One region of the Paenilisteria weihenstephanensis genome, then DNA from elsewhere that is predicted to be linked to it. Evidence: a T-box and tRNA genes for the amino acid it is inferred to sense, from the RefSeq annotation. Region 1 holds a T-box; the other holds one or more tRNA genes.

Region 1 (6,354 bases):
TATTTGCGCAAAATTGTTCGAGATGGCTACCAATTGCAGCATAATCGTTTACCAGAATTAACAGCCAAAACGCAGCAAAATGTTAACAAAGAAGAAGCTGAGCAAATAACAAGGCCAGAAGATGCCTCTGATATCGAAGCGCTCCAAGCCTATCTAGACAGAGTCACGCCATATCAGTTACTCATCGACATAAGTGACGGAGCAGTTCCCGCCGAAACCGATTTGAAAATCATCGATGAAGTGATGAACCAACAAAACCTACCAATCCCAGTGATGAACGTATTAATCGAGTACGTATTGTTGCGTTTAGACGGTAAAATCGCGAAAAACTTCATGCTAACCATTGCGGCCCATTGGAAACGTAAAAAAGTGCAAACGGCAAAAGAAGCGATGGAAATGGCTTGGGCAGAACATGAAAAATATAAAAAACTACAAGAAGAAGGCACGAAGAAAGAACCAACAGATTACCGCAATAAAAATAATAAATATAAACAGCAAGGTCGAAAAGAAGTATTGCCAGACTGGTTCGATAAAGAAGAGGTCAAACCTGTTGAAAAAGCAATGACAAGCCGTGAAAAGTCAACTCTCGACAAGCAAGTAGAAGAAATGAAAAAACGCTTAAAAGAAGGTAGGTGACAAAGATGGATAAAATTGAACGCACACTTGGCCAACTATTCCAAGGTCGTGATTTTGAGAAGCAATATGAAACGTTAAAACAACAAGTTCTCGCCTATAGTCCAGTTCAGGACTTCTTAAAAGCAAATAACGAGGACATCAATGAGCAGATTATTAATCAAAACTTATCGAAACTGTACGAATTCATGACGGAGCATCAAAAATACCAAGATAAGAAAGACACATTAATGCCTGGTTATGCGCCTCGTCTAAGTCTGAATGGTGATTACATTACGGTAACTTATTATCCAACAGAAGAAAAAATACAAGCGGACCGACAGCGCGCTATCGAAAAACGAATTCGTTCTTTGTATATGCCGAAACAAATCATGGAAGCAACAATGGATGATTTCACAATAGACAACGAATCGCGCAGTGCGGCATTTTTAGCAGCAGGAGAATTCCTGAGCACGTACCAAAAAGGTTCAACCGGTATGCAAAAAGGCTTATATATTCATGGAAGTTTTGGAACGGGAAAATCTTATTTGCTTGGTGCCATGGCGAAGGATTTAGCCCTAAAAGGAATCTCCACAACACTTGTTTATTTACCTGAATTCATGCGTGAAATCAAACAATCTATCGCGGATAATAGCGTTGGTGAAAAGATTCAATTCGCGAAAGAAACAGAAATTCTGATGTTGGACGATATAGGCGCAGAATCCATGACAACATGGACTCGTGATGAAGTACTTGGTGCTATTTTACAATTCAGAATGCAGGAAGAATTACCGACTTTTTTTTCTTCCAACTACAGTATGGAGCATTTAGAGAATCATTTAATGTTCTCAAATAACGGAAATGAAGAACGGATGAAAGCACGTAGAATCATGGAGCGAGTGCGCTATCTAGCCAAAGAGGTAGAGCTTGACGGACGTAATCGCAGGTATTAGAAATCGTATTTTGAAATTTGCTTCAAGTAAAGCTTGCCATTTCAAGCAATCCGATTTATAATACAAGTAATGATGAAACAAGTATTGATAAGGACAACATTTTATTTTGTGTCTGATTCACAGAGAAGGAGGCATTGCTGAGACCCTCCTAATTAGCCAATAAAGTGACCCCCTTTGAACTTTTCACTCGAAATCAAGTTCTCTTGAAAGTAGGTTGAAACGGATCACACCGTTAACTGTGACAAGAGTAGAATTTTTCGGAATTCTTAAATCTTGGGTGGAACCACGTGTTGAAAGACTCGTCCCTTGCATAAGCATGGGATGGGTCTTTTTTTGTTCCTAAAAAGTTAGAATGTGCTTCAAATGTCCGCGTTTCGTCTAAAAATTGAAGAAGGAGTCGAAGAAAATGAAAATTACATTTCCAGATGGTGCAGTAAAAGAATTTGAGGCTGGCGTTTCCACAGCGGATATCGCGGCATCAATCAGCCCAGGCCTTAAGAAGAAGGCATTAGCAGGTAAAGTGAACGGAACATTGGTTGACCTTGTGACACCGATTCACGAGGATTCAAAAGTTGAAATCGTGACTCCAGATCATGAAGACGCGCTACAAATTCTACGACATAGCTCGGCACATTTACTAGCTCAAGCTCTAAAACGCTTATATCCAGATGTGGCTTTTGGTGTTGGTCCAGCAATCGATACAGGATTCTACTATGATATCGATACAGAGGCTGTAATCAGCGAAGAAACTTTCCCAGTGATCGAAAAAGAAATGCAAAAAATTGTTCGTGAAAACCTACCGATTACTCGCGAAGAAGTGTCACGTGAAGAAGCAATTAAGCGTTTCAAAGCTATCGGTGATCATTATAAACTGGAGCTAATCGAAGCAATTCCAGCAGACGAAACAGTGACTATCTATACACAAGGCGAATTTTTCGATCTATGTCGTGGTATTCACGTTCCTTCCACTGGCAAAATCCAAGTATTCCAATTACTAAGCGTTGCTGGTGCTTACTGGCGTGGAGATAGCAACAACAAAATGCTACAACGTATTTACGGCACAGCCTTTTTTGATAAAAACGGTTTGAAAGAATTTTTACGTATGCAACAAGAAGCGAAAGAGCGCGATCATCGTAAGCTAGGTAAAGAGCTAGAACTATTCGCTAACAGTCAAGAAGTTGGACAAGGCTTACCGCTATGGCTTCCAAAAGGTGCGACAATTCGCCGCGTTATTGAGCGTTACATCGTTGATAAAGAGGAACGCCTAGGCTACAACCACGTTTACACTCCAATCATGGCTAACGTGGAGCTTTACAAAACAAGTGGTCACTGGGATCACTATCACGAAGATATGTTCCCAACAATGAAAATGGACAATGAAGAACTTGTGCTACGTCCGATGAACTGCCCACATCACATGATGATCTATAAAAATGATATTCACAGTTACCGTGAGTTGCCTATTCGTATTGCAGAACTTGGTATGATGCACCGTTACGAAATGAGTGGGGCGCTTTCAGGATTGCAACGAGTTCGCGGCATGACGCTTAATGACGCGCATGTGTTTGTTCGTCCGGACCAAATTCAAGACGAATTTAAACGCGTAGTAGAGCTTGTTTTGGCTGTATATAAGGATTTTGATATCACTGACTATAGTTTCCGTCTTAGCTATCGTGACCCAGAAAACACTGAAAAATATTTCGATGACGACGCTATGTGGGAAAAAGCGCAAGGCATGTTAAAAGATGCGATGGATGATATGGGCTTAGATTACTACGAAGCAGATGGCGAAGCAGCGTTCTACGGACCAAAACTCGATGTTATGGTTAAAACTGCGATCGGCAAAGACGAAACATTGTCTACTGTGCAGCTAGATTTCCTACTTCCAGAACGTTTTGACCTAACTTATATCGGCGAGGATGGAGAAAAACATCGTCCAGTCGTTATTCACCGCGGTGTCGTGTCTACTATGGAACGCTTTGTTGCCTATTTGATTGAAGAATATAAAGGCGCATTCCCAACATGGTTAGCACCGATTCAAATGGAGGTTATCCCTGTTAGCATTGATGCCCATATGGATCATAGTAAAGCATTAAAAGACAAGCTAATGTATGCAGGCTTCCGTGTTGAAATCGACGAACGCAATGAAAAATTAGGATATAAAATCCGCGAAGCACAAACTAAGAAAATTCCTTACGCACTTGTTATCGGCGATCAAGAGGTCGAAAATAACACAGTCAATGTACGGAAATATGGCGAAAAAGATTCAGAAACATTGCCATTAGATGAATTTATTGCACGCGTTCAAGCAGAAGTATCCCAATTCTAGTATAATAAATGTAAATGAGGTTCTCCCATTATAGGAGAGCCTTTTTGCTTAATTGGGCTAATTCCGTTATACTTAAAAAAGATCATTTTAGATAAAGGTGGAAAATATGAATATAAATAATGTAGAACTTGTAATAAGTGCTGTTTGGAAAGAACAGTATCCAGATGGTGGATTGCCAGAATTCGCGCTTGCGGGCCGATCTAATGTAGGTAAGTCTTCTTTCATCAATACGATGATTCGCCGTAAAAGTATGGCTCGGATATCACAAAAACCAGGGAAAACGCAAACATTGAACTTTTATAAAATTGAAGATTCCTTTTTCTTCGTCGATGTTCCCGGCTACGGCTTTGCAAAAGTTTCTAAAAAAGAACGTCAAAAATGGGGCGAGATGATTGAAACTTACATGACGAGTAGAACGCCATTAAAAGCGGTGATTCAAATTGTAGATTTACGTCATAAACCGACCGAAGATGACCGGAATATGTATGAGTTTTTGAAATACTATCAAATTCCAACAATTGTTATTGCTACAAAAGCAGATAAAATTCCGCGTAGTAAATGGCATAAAAACATGAAAATTGTCAAAGAAGCACTAGATTTTGACCCAACAGATGGTTTTGTAATGTTTTCATCAGAAACAAAAATGGGCAAAGAAGAAGCTTGGCAACTTATTGAAGAGGCAATGAAATAAGTTCCGCTAATTCACAAGCGAACAAGTTGGCGCCCACTTGGAAAAGTGTTAGAATGAAGCTTGAATTTATTAAATGAAAAAGGAGGCTTATTGATGTACATTCTCTCTGTCGGTCTAAATCATACAAGTGCGCCAATCGAAATACGAGAGCGGCTAACTTTCAATCCAGAAGAAGAGGAGATGGCATTAGTTTCCTTGCATCAAGAAAAAAGCATTTTAGAAAACGTCATTATCTCTACCTGTAATCGCACCGAAATCTTTGCTGTAGTGGATCAAATTCACACAGGCAGATACTATATCAAACGCTTCTTAGCAAATTGGTTCCAAATGGACATGCAAATTTTGGAGCCTTATTTGCTGTTTTTTGAAGAAGAAGCTGCAGTTAAACATCTATATCGCGTCACAAGTGGTCTAGATTCTTTAATTATAGGCGAAACCCAAATTCTTGGACAGGTGAAGGACGCTTTTACCCATGCTCAAGATTTCGGGACAACTGGAACAATTTTAAATCAACTTTTCCGGGAAGCGGTTCATTTTGCTAAAAATATGCATCATACTATGAAGATAAATGAAAATGCAGTATCGATTAGTTACGCTGCTGTGGAAATCATCAAAAGAAGAAGCGAAGACGTAGCGAATAAGAAAACACTTATTATCGGAGCAGGTAAAATGGGCGTATTAGCGCTTCAAAATATGAAAGGAGCTAAAATATCAGATATAACTTTACTCAACCGTACGAGCGAACGCGCGGAAATGCTTGCGAATAAGCACGAAGTAAAGTGGGATCATCTGACTGATATAGCTCAAAAATTAGCAGAGGCAGAAATTGTGATCACGTCAACTTCATCAACAAAACCAATCATTGATCAAAAGATGATCGCGGATGTAATGTTGCATCGCGAAAAAGAGTTGATCATTGTTGATATTGCATTGCCGCGTAACGTTGAAGCGACATGTTCAAATGTTCCCAATGTAACGCTATTTGATATTGATGATTTAGGTGGCGTCATCGAAGAAAATACACAACAACGTCAAGCGCTTGTGATAGAAATAGAACAACAAATTGAAGAGGCATGTGCGCAGTTTTATGAATGGGAAAAACAACTTGGAGTCGTCCCAATCATTAAAGAATTACGTGAAAAAGCACTCATTATTCAAGCAGAAACAATGCAAAGCCTCGCCAATAAATTACCAGACCTTACAGAACGAGAACAAGTCCTAGTTGGGAAGCATATGAAAAGCATCATTAATCAGCTTCTTAAGCATCCTATTTCAGAGCTAAAGGAAATGGCGATGTGTCCCGACGCAACACACGATATAGAAGTCTTCCAGAAAATTTTCGACCTCGAAAAATCAGGATCTAAAGAAGTATCACAAACAATCAAAGAAAAAGTGGGTGAAAAAGCATGACTCGTAAAATAATTGTAGGCTCAAGGCGCAGTCAATTAGCCTTAACTCAAACGAAATGGGTTATTTCAAAGCTTCAAGCACATTTTCCTGACGTTGATTTTGCAATCGAAGAAATCGTGACAAAAGGGGATCGAATTCTAGATGTAACCCTTAGCAAAGTCGGCGGAAAAGGGTTATTTGTATCAGAAGTAGAAGATGCACTTATCGAAGAACGCATTGATTTCGCGGTACATAGCATGAAAGATGTTCCCTCAGAATTAGCAGAAGGACTTGTCATCGGCGCGATTCCGAAACGTGAAAATCCATTGGACTGCCTTATTTTTAAGCGTGAAAAGACGCTAAATGACTTAGCAGAAGGT
Region 2 (6,354 bases), 920 kb from region 1:
GAAAACCAAATTATATCCGAACATCAGCCTTTCCATCAACTTGATTGGAACAAAGTGAATCCAGCAACCGGTCCGATTTTCATCAAGGACGCCGAACCTGGAGACATACTGGCTGTAACTATAGAGAAGATTCAATTAATAGGAAACACGACAATGTTAACGGGCCCAAATTTAGGAGTCCTTGGTGATGACCTAACAGAAAACACTATCCGCCAGTTTCCAATTGTAAATGACCAACTTATTTTTTCAAAAGAAATAAACGTTCCGATCAACAAAATGATAGGTGTTATCGGCACAGCACCCGCTGGAGAACCTATCTCATGTGGCATACCAGACGCGCACGGTGGCAATATGGACTGCAAAGAGATCACAGAAGGCGTAACACTATTCCTTCCCGTTAACGTCCCTGGCGCTCTACTCGCGCTTGGTGACGTCCACGCTGCAATGGCGGACGGAGAAGTATCTGTTTCCGGCGCCGAAATTGCCAGCCAAATCACGATGCGCCTCCAAGTAGTTAAAAATAAAAACTGGCCGACACCGAGTCTAATCAATGATGAAAAAATCATCACCATCGCATCCGCACCAACACTTGACGAGGCCAGCATAATCGCAACAAAGAACATGGTTCAACTTTTGACAGACGCAACAAAGGCAACACAAGTAGAAGCGATCATGTTACTTTCACTCGCAGGTGACCTTCGAATCTGCCAAGTTGTTGATCCAAACAAGACCGTACGCATGGAACTACCACTCCAATACTGGTCTGAAAACCCATTTCTATAAGAATATGACACAATCGGTGCAAAACAATCCGATTGTGTTTTTATTCATACTCAAATCCCTGCAACCGCTTTTCAAGAAACATCGACAACCTTTCTGCCTCAACAGTAACACGCCTCTTATCGCTCGCAGAAATTCGCCCGAAAGCATAACAAGTAAAGCGAATCGTCTCCCCTTTAATTATATATCTCCACGTCCCCCGAATTTTCCCATCAATCAGCAATACAGCCTCAACATGCCCCGCAGTCCGCCAAATCTCCTTCTCATATTTCGCATCCGCAAGCCACCCCTTATCAGCAAAACTAACAAAAAGCGGATCAAATTTCCCAAGCAATTTCACCTGTGGAATCACTTCCTGCTTACTTAAATCCAATTCACCCTGAGGATAATAATAAACCTTCCCATCAATATCAAAACGCGCTAATCCATCCTCAATCCTCCGAAAAGCCTTCAAAAATACATAATTCGGCAACCCACTCCAATGCTTAAAATCCGCCAAAGTAGCTGGACCATAGGAAGCTAAATACCGAGATAAAAACCTATCCATTGCATATTCATCCACATTATCCCGCCATGAATCCTGCGATATGCCATCCACCCATTTCCGATGTGCATAAAATCGCGTACTCGGCCTCTGTGGCACAGCATAAATCTGACCAAGCAAAGAAGCTTCAATCAACACACCACCCCAGGTCATTAATTTTTTAGCTTGATCTCCCATCAACTGAGCCAGTTCTTCTTTCGCTATAAACCGTTCCGCTCTTCCAAGCCTGTCGATTCTCATCAACAAATCGTCCAAATCGACACCTAAATCCTCACAATGCTTCCTCACCCACGTTCTTCTAGGCGAATAAATCTCGTGCAAGTTTTTCCAATCCTCTGGCACATACAAATGCACCGTAGTCCTTTGCCCCCAAAGCTTAATAATTTCATTCCGAGCATATACCTGGTCCAATATATCCCTTGTCAGCCCATCCACCCGATGAAATAAACTGATTTCACCAAACTGCTGATACTGCGCTTGAATCCCAATCAACTTTTCCGTACAACCTACCACCGATTCGAAAGAACTACCTAACCCCGAGTTAACAATCCGTATATTCCTCACCTGATCTAAATCCAAACCAACCATCCTCCATTTCTGAACATAAAAAATAGCCTACAAATCAATTACGATTTCATAGACTATCATACATCATTTGCCTGGCAACGATCTACTCTCACAGGGGGAAGCCCCCTACTACCATCGACGCTGAGAAACTTAACTTCCGTGTTCGGGATGGGAACGGGTGTGACCTTCTCGCAGTAACCACCAGACATTATTTATATCATATAAAGCTTCCAACCAGATTCGAACTGGTGACCTCTTCCTTACCATGGAAGTGCTCTACCTACTGAGCTATGGAAGCGCTAATATCGAGATACTTCTAACACACCTCAAAACTCTAGTTAAACAAAAATAAGGCTCCACAGGCAAGACTCGAACTTGCGACCGATCGGTTAACAGCCGATTGCTCTACCAACTGAGCTACTGTGGAATAATACATTGCCCGGCGACGACCTACTCTCACAGGGGGAAGCCCCCTACTACCATCGGCGCTGAAAAGCTTAACTTCCGTGTTCGGGATGGGAACGGGTGTGACCTCTTCGCCGTAACCACCAGACAATGTTTTGATAGAAAGAATTCTGTTCTCTCAAAACTAGATAAGAAAGTCGGTCTGTGCATGACCGTTCGGAGTCCGAGCCTCCATATTACGTTTGGTTAAGTCCTCGATCGATTAGTATTTGTCCGCTCCATATGTCGCCATACTTCCACTCCAAACCTATCTACCTGATCTTCTTTCAGGGATCTTACTTTCCGAAGAAATGGGAAATCTCATCTTGAGGGGGGCTTCACGCTTAGATGCTTTCAGCGTTTATCCCTGCCACACATAGCTACCCAGCGATGCTCCTGGCGGAACAACTGGTACACCAGCGGTGTGTCCATCCCGGTCCTCTCGTACTAAGGACAGCTCCTCTCAAATTTCCTGCGCCCGCGACGGATAGGGACCGAACTGTCTCACGACGTTCTGAACCCAGCTCGCGTGCCGCTTTAATGGGCGAACAGCCCAACCCTTGGGACCGACTACAGCCCCAGGATGCGACGAGCCGACATCGAGGTGCCAAACCTCCCCGTCGATGTGGACTCTTGGGGGAGATAAGCCTGTTATCCCCGGGGTAGCTTTTATCCGTTGAGCGATGGCCCTTCCATGCGGAACCACCGGATCACTAAGCCCGACTTTCGTCCCTGCTCGACTTGTCAGTCTCGCAGTCAAGCTCCCTTGTGCCTTTACACTCTGCGAATGATTTCCATCCATTCTGAGGGAACCTTTGGGCGCCTCCGTTACTCTTTAGGAGGCGACCGCCCCAGTCAAACTGCCCACCTGACACTGTCTCCCCACGCGCTAAGCGTGGTGGGTTAGAATGGTCATACAGCCAGGGTAGTATCCCACCATTGCCTCCTCGTAAGCTAGCGCTCACGTCTCTTCGGCTCCTACCTATCCTGTACAAGCGGTACAAACATTCCATATCAGGTTGCAGTAAAGCTCCACGGGGTCTTTCCGTCCTGTCGCGGGTAACCTGCATCTTCACAGGTACTATAATTTCACCGAGTCTCTCGTTGAGACAGTGCCCAGATCGTTGCGCCTTTCGTGCGGGTCGGAACTTACCCGACAAGGAATTTCGCTACCTTAGGACCGTTATAGTTACGGCCGCCGTTTACTGGGGCTTCAATTCGTACCTTCGCTTGCGCTAAGCACTCCTCTTAACCTTCCAGCACCGGGCAGGCGTCAGCCCCTATACGTCACCTTACGGTTTTGCAGAGACCTGTGTTTTTGCTAAACAGTCGCCTGGGCCTATTCACTGCGGCTCTCTCGGGCTTTCACCCTAATAGAGCACCCCTTCTCCCGAAGTTACGGGGTCATTTTGCCGAGTTCCTTAACGAGAGTTCTCTCGCTCACCTTAGGATTCTCTCCTCATCTACCTGTGTCGGTTTGCGGTACGGGCAGTACTATTCTAACTAGAGGCTTTTCTTGACAGCGTGAAATCAGGAACTTCCGTACTTAATTTCCTTCCCCATCACAGCTCATGCTTCGCGAGAAGCGGATTTGCCTACTTCTCACACTCACTGCTTGGACGCACATTTCCATCCGTGCGATTCCCTATCCTTCTGTGTCACCCCATTGCTCAAACAAACAGCACTGGTACAGGAATATCTACCTGTTGTCCATCGCCTACGCCTATCGGCCTCAGCTTAGGTCCCGACTAACCCTGAGCGGACGAGCCTTCCTCAGGAAACCTTAGATATTCGGTGGACGGGATTCTCACCCGTCTTTCGCTACTCATACCGGCATTCTCACTTCTAAGCGCTCCACCAGTCCTTCCGGTCTGACTTCACCGCCCTTAGAACGCTCTCCTACCACGAACATCCAAAGATGTTCATCCACAGTTTCGGTAATATGTTTAGCCCCGGTACATTTTCGGCGCGGGGTCACTCGACCAGTGAGCTATTACGCACTCTTTCAATGGTGGCTGCTTCTAAGCCAACATCCTGGTTGTCTATGCAACCCCACATCCTTTTCCACTTAACATATATTTTGGGACCTTAACTGGTGGTCTGGGCTGTTTCCCTTTCGACTACGGATCTTATCACTCGCAGTCTGACTCCCGAGTATAAGTACATGGCATTCGGAGTTTATCTGAATTCGGTAACCCGAGAAGGGCCCCTAGTCCAAACAGTGCTCTACCTCCACGACTCTTTACCTCGAGGCTAGCCCTAAAGCTATTTCGGAGAGAACCAGCTATCTCCAGGTTCGATTGGAATTTCTCCGCTACCCACACCTCATCCCCGCACTTTTCAACGTGCGTGGGTTCGGACCTCCAGTGAGTATTACCTCACCTTCATCCTGGACATGGGTAGATCACCTGGTTTCGGGTCTACGACCTGTTACTCATGCGCCCTATTCAGACTCGCTTTCGCTACGGCTCCGCTTTTTCCGCTTAACCTTGCAACAAATCGTAACTCGCCGGTTCATTCTACAAAAGGCACGCTATCACCCATTAACGGGCTCTAACTACTTGTAGGCACACGGTTTCAGGAACTGTTTCACTCCCCTTCCGGGGTGCTTTTCACCTTTCCCTCACGGTACTGGTTCACTATCGGTCACTAGGGAGTATTTAGCCTTGGGAGATGGTCCTCCCGGATTCCGACGGAATTTCACGTGTTCCGCCGTACTCAGGATCCACTCTGGAGGGAAAATGATTTCAATTACAGGGCTGTTACCTTCTTTGGCGGGCCTTTCCAGACCACTTCGTTTACCACTTTCTTTTGTAACTCCGTATAGAGTGTCCTACAACCCCAAGAAGCAAGCTTCTTGGTTTGGGCTCTTTCCGTTTCGCTCGCCGCTACTCAGGAAATCGATTTTTCTTTCTCTTCCTCCAGGTACTTAGATGTTTCAGTTCCCTGGGTCTGCCTTCCTTACGCTATGTATTCACGTAAGGATACTATCCGACTAAAGATAGTGGGTTCCCCCATTCGGAAATCTCTGGATCAACGCTTACGTACAGCTCCCCAAAGCATATCGGTGTTAGTCCCGTCCTTCTTCGGCTCCTAGTGCCAAGGCATCCACCGTGCGCCCTTTCTAACTTAACCATGTGGGTCGTTGTTCTTTCGAACTCGCCACGGGTATGTTCCTAACGTCTACGAGCCAGCGATGGCCGTATCGGTTAGTTGAAAGGTTACTTTCAGTTGATTCTCGGTTCTTACTTGGTTGGTACAAGTCAAAGACTTATACCGCACTTTACTAACTTTCTTATCTAGTTTTCAAAGAACAACTTTCCTTTGGTGGAGCCTAGCGGGATCGAACCGCTGACCTCCTGCGTGCAAAGCAGGCGCTCTCCCAGCTGAGCTAAGGCCCCTTCATAATATAAGGGATATATTGCGCTATTAGTGGACTCTTTCTTTTTGAAGAGAAAGTGGGCCTAAATGGACTCGAACCATCGACCTCACGCTTATCAGGCGTGCGCTCTAACCAGCTGAGCTATAGGCCCGTCAATAAAAAGCGCCTCTTTCTTTAGTAAGAAAAAAGTGCTTACCACTAACAATAAGAGATAAATCTCTCAAAACTGAACAAAACAGAAGATAAAACAAAAGCAGGTTTCCTTTTCCTTAGAAAGGAGGTGATCCAGCCGCACCTTCCGATACGGCTACCTTGTTACGACTTCACCCCAATTATCTGTCCCACCTTCGGCGGCTGGCTCCATAAAGGTTACCCTACCGACTTCGGGTGTTACAAACTCTCGTGGTGTGACGGGCGGTGTGTACAAGGCCCGGGAACGTATTCACCGTGGCATGCTGATCCACGATTACTAGTGATTCCGGCTTCATGTAGGCGAGTTGCAGCCTACAATCCGAACTGAGAATAATTTTATGGGATTAGCTCGACCTCGCGGTTTGGCAACCCTTTGTATTATCCATTGTAGCACGTGTGTAGCCCAGGTCATAAGGGGCATGATGATTTGACGTCATCCCCACCT

Evidence for each region. A T-box is a leader RNA that pairs with one kind of tRNA and senses whether it is charged. The one in region 1 lies ahead of thrS (threonine--tRNA ligase), so its partner is inferred to be a tRNA-Thr.
Region 2: it encodes a tRNA-Thr, which carries the amino acid that the T-box ahead of thrS (threonine--tRNA ligase) is inferred to sense. The anticodon was not compared.

The regions. Positions count from the first base shown of each region.
Region 1 covers NZ_CP011102.1:1,986,632-1,992,985, reverse strand. Annotated here, with positions in the region: gene UE46_RS09670 (replication initiation and membrane attachment family protein) at 1-636, shown strand, start outside; gene dnaI (primosomal protein DnaI) at 642-1,565, shown strand; T-box leader at 1,641-1,875, shown strand; gene thrS (threonine--tRNA ligase) at 1,972-3,894, shown strand; gene yihA (ribosome biogenesis GTP-binding protein YihA/YsxC) at 4,001-4,585, shown strand; gene hemA (glutamyl-tRNA reductase) at 4,679-5,995, shown strand; gene hemC (hydroxymethylbilane synthase) at 5,992-6,354, shown strand, end outside.
Region 2 covers NZ_CP011102.1:2,906,299-2,912,652, forward strand. Annotated here, with positions in the region: gene UE46_RS14015 (acetamidase/formamidase family protein) at 1-783, shown strand, start outside; gene UE46_RS14020 (winged helix DNA-binding domain-containing protein) at 824-1,903, opposite strand; rRNA gene rrf (5S ribosomal RNA) at 1,982-2,097, opposite strand; tRNA gene UE46_RS14030 (tRNA-Thr) at 2,117-2,189, opposite strand; tRNA gene UE46_RS14035 (tRNA-Asn) at 2,246-2,318, opposite strand; rRNA gene rrf (5S ribosomal RNA) at 2,329-2,444, opposite strand; rRNA gene UE46_RS14045 (23S ribosomal RNA) at 2,539-5,470, opposite strand; tRNA gene UE46_RS14050 (tRNA-Ala) at 5,661-5,736, opposite strand; tRNA gene UE46_RS14055 (tRNA-Ile) at 5,795-5,868, opposite strand; rRNA gene UE46_RS14060 (16S ribosomal RNA) at 5,991-6,354, opposite strand, start outside.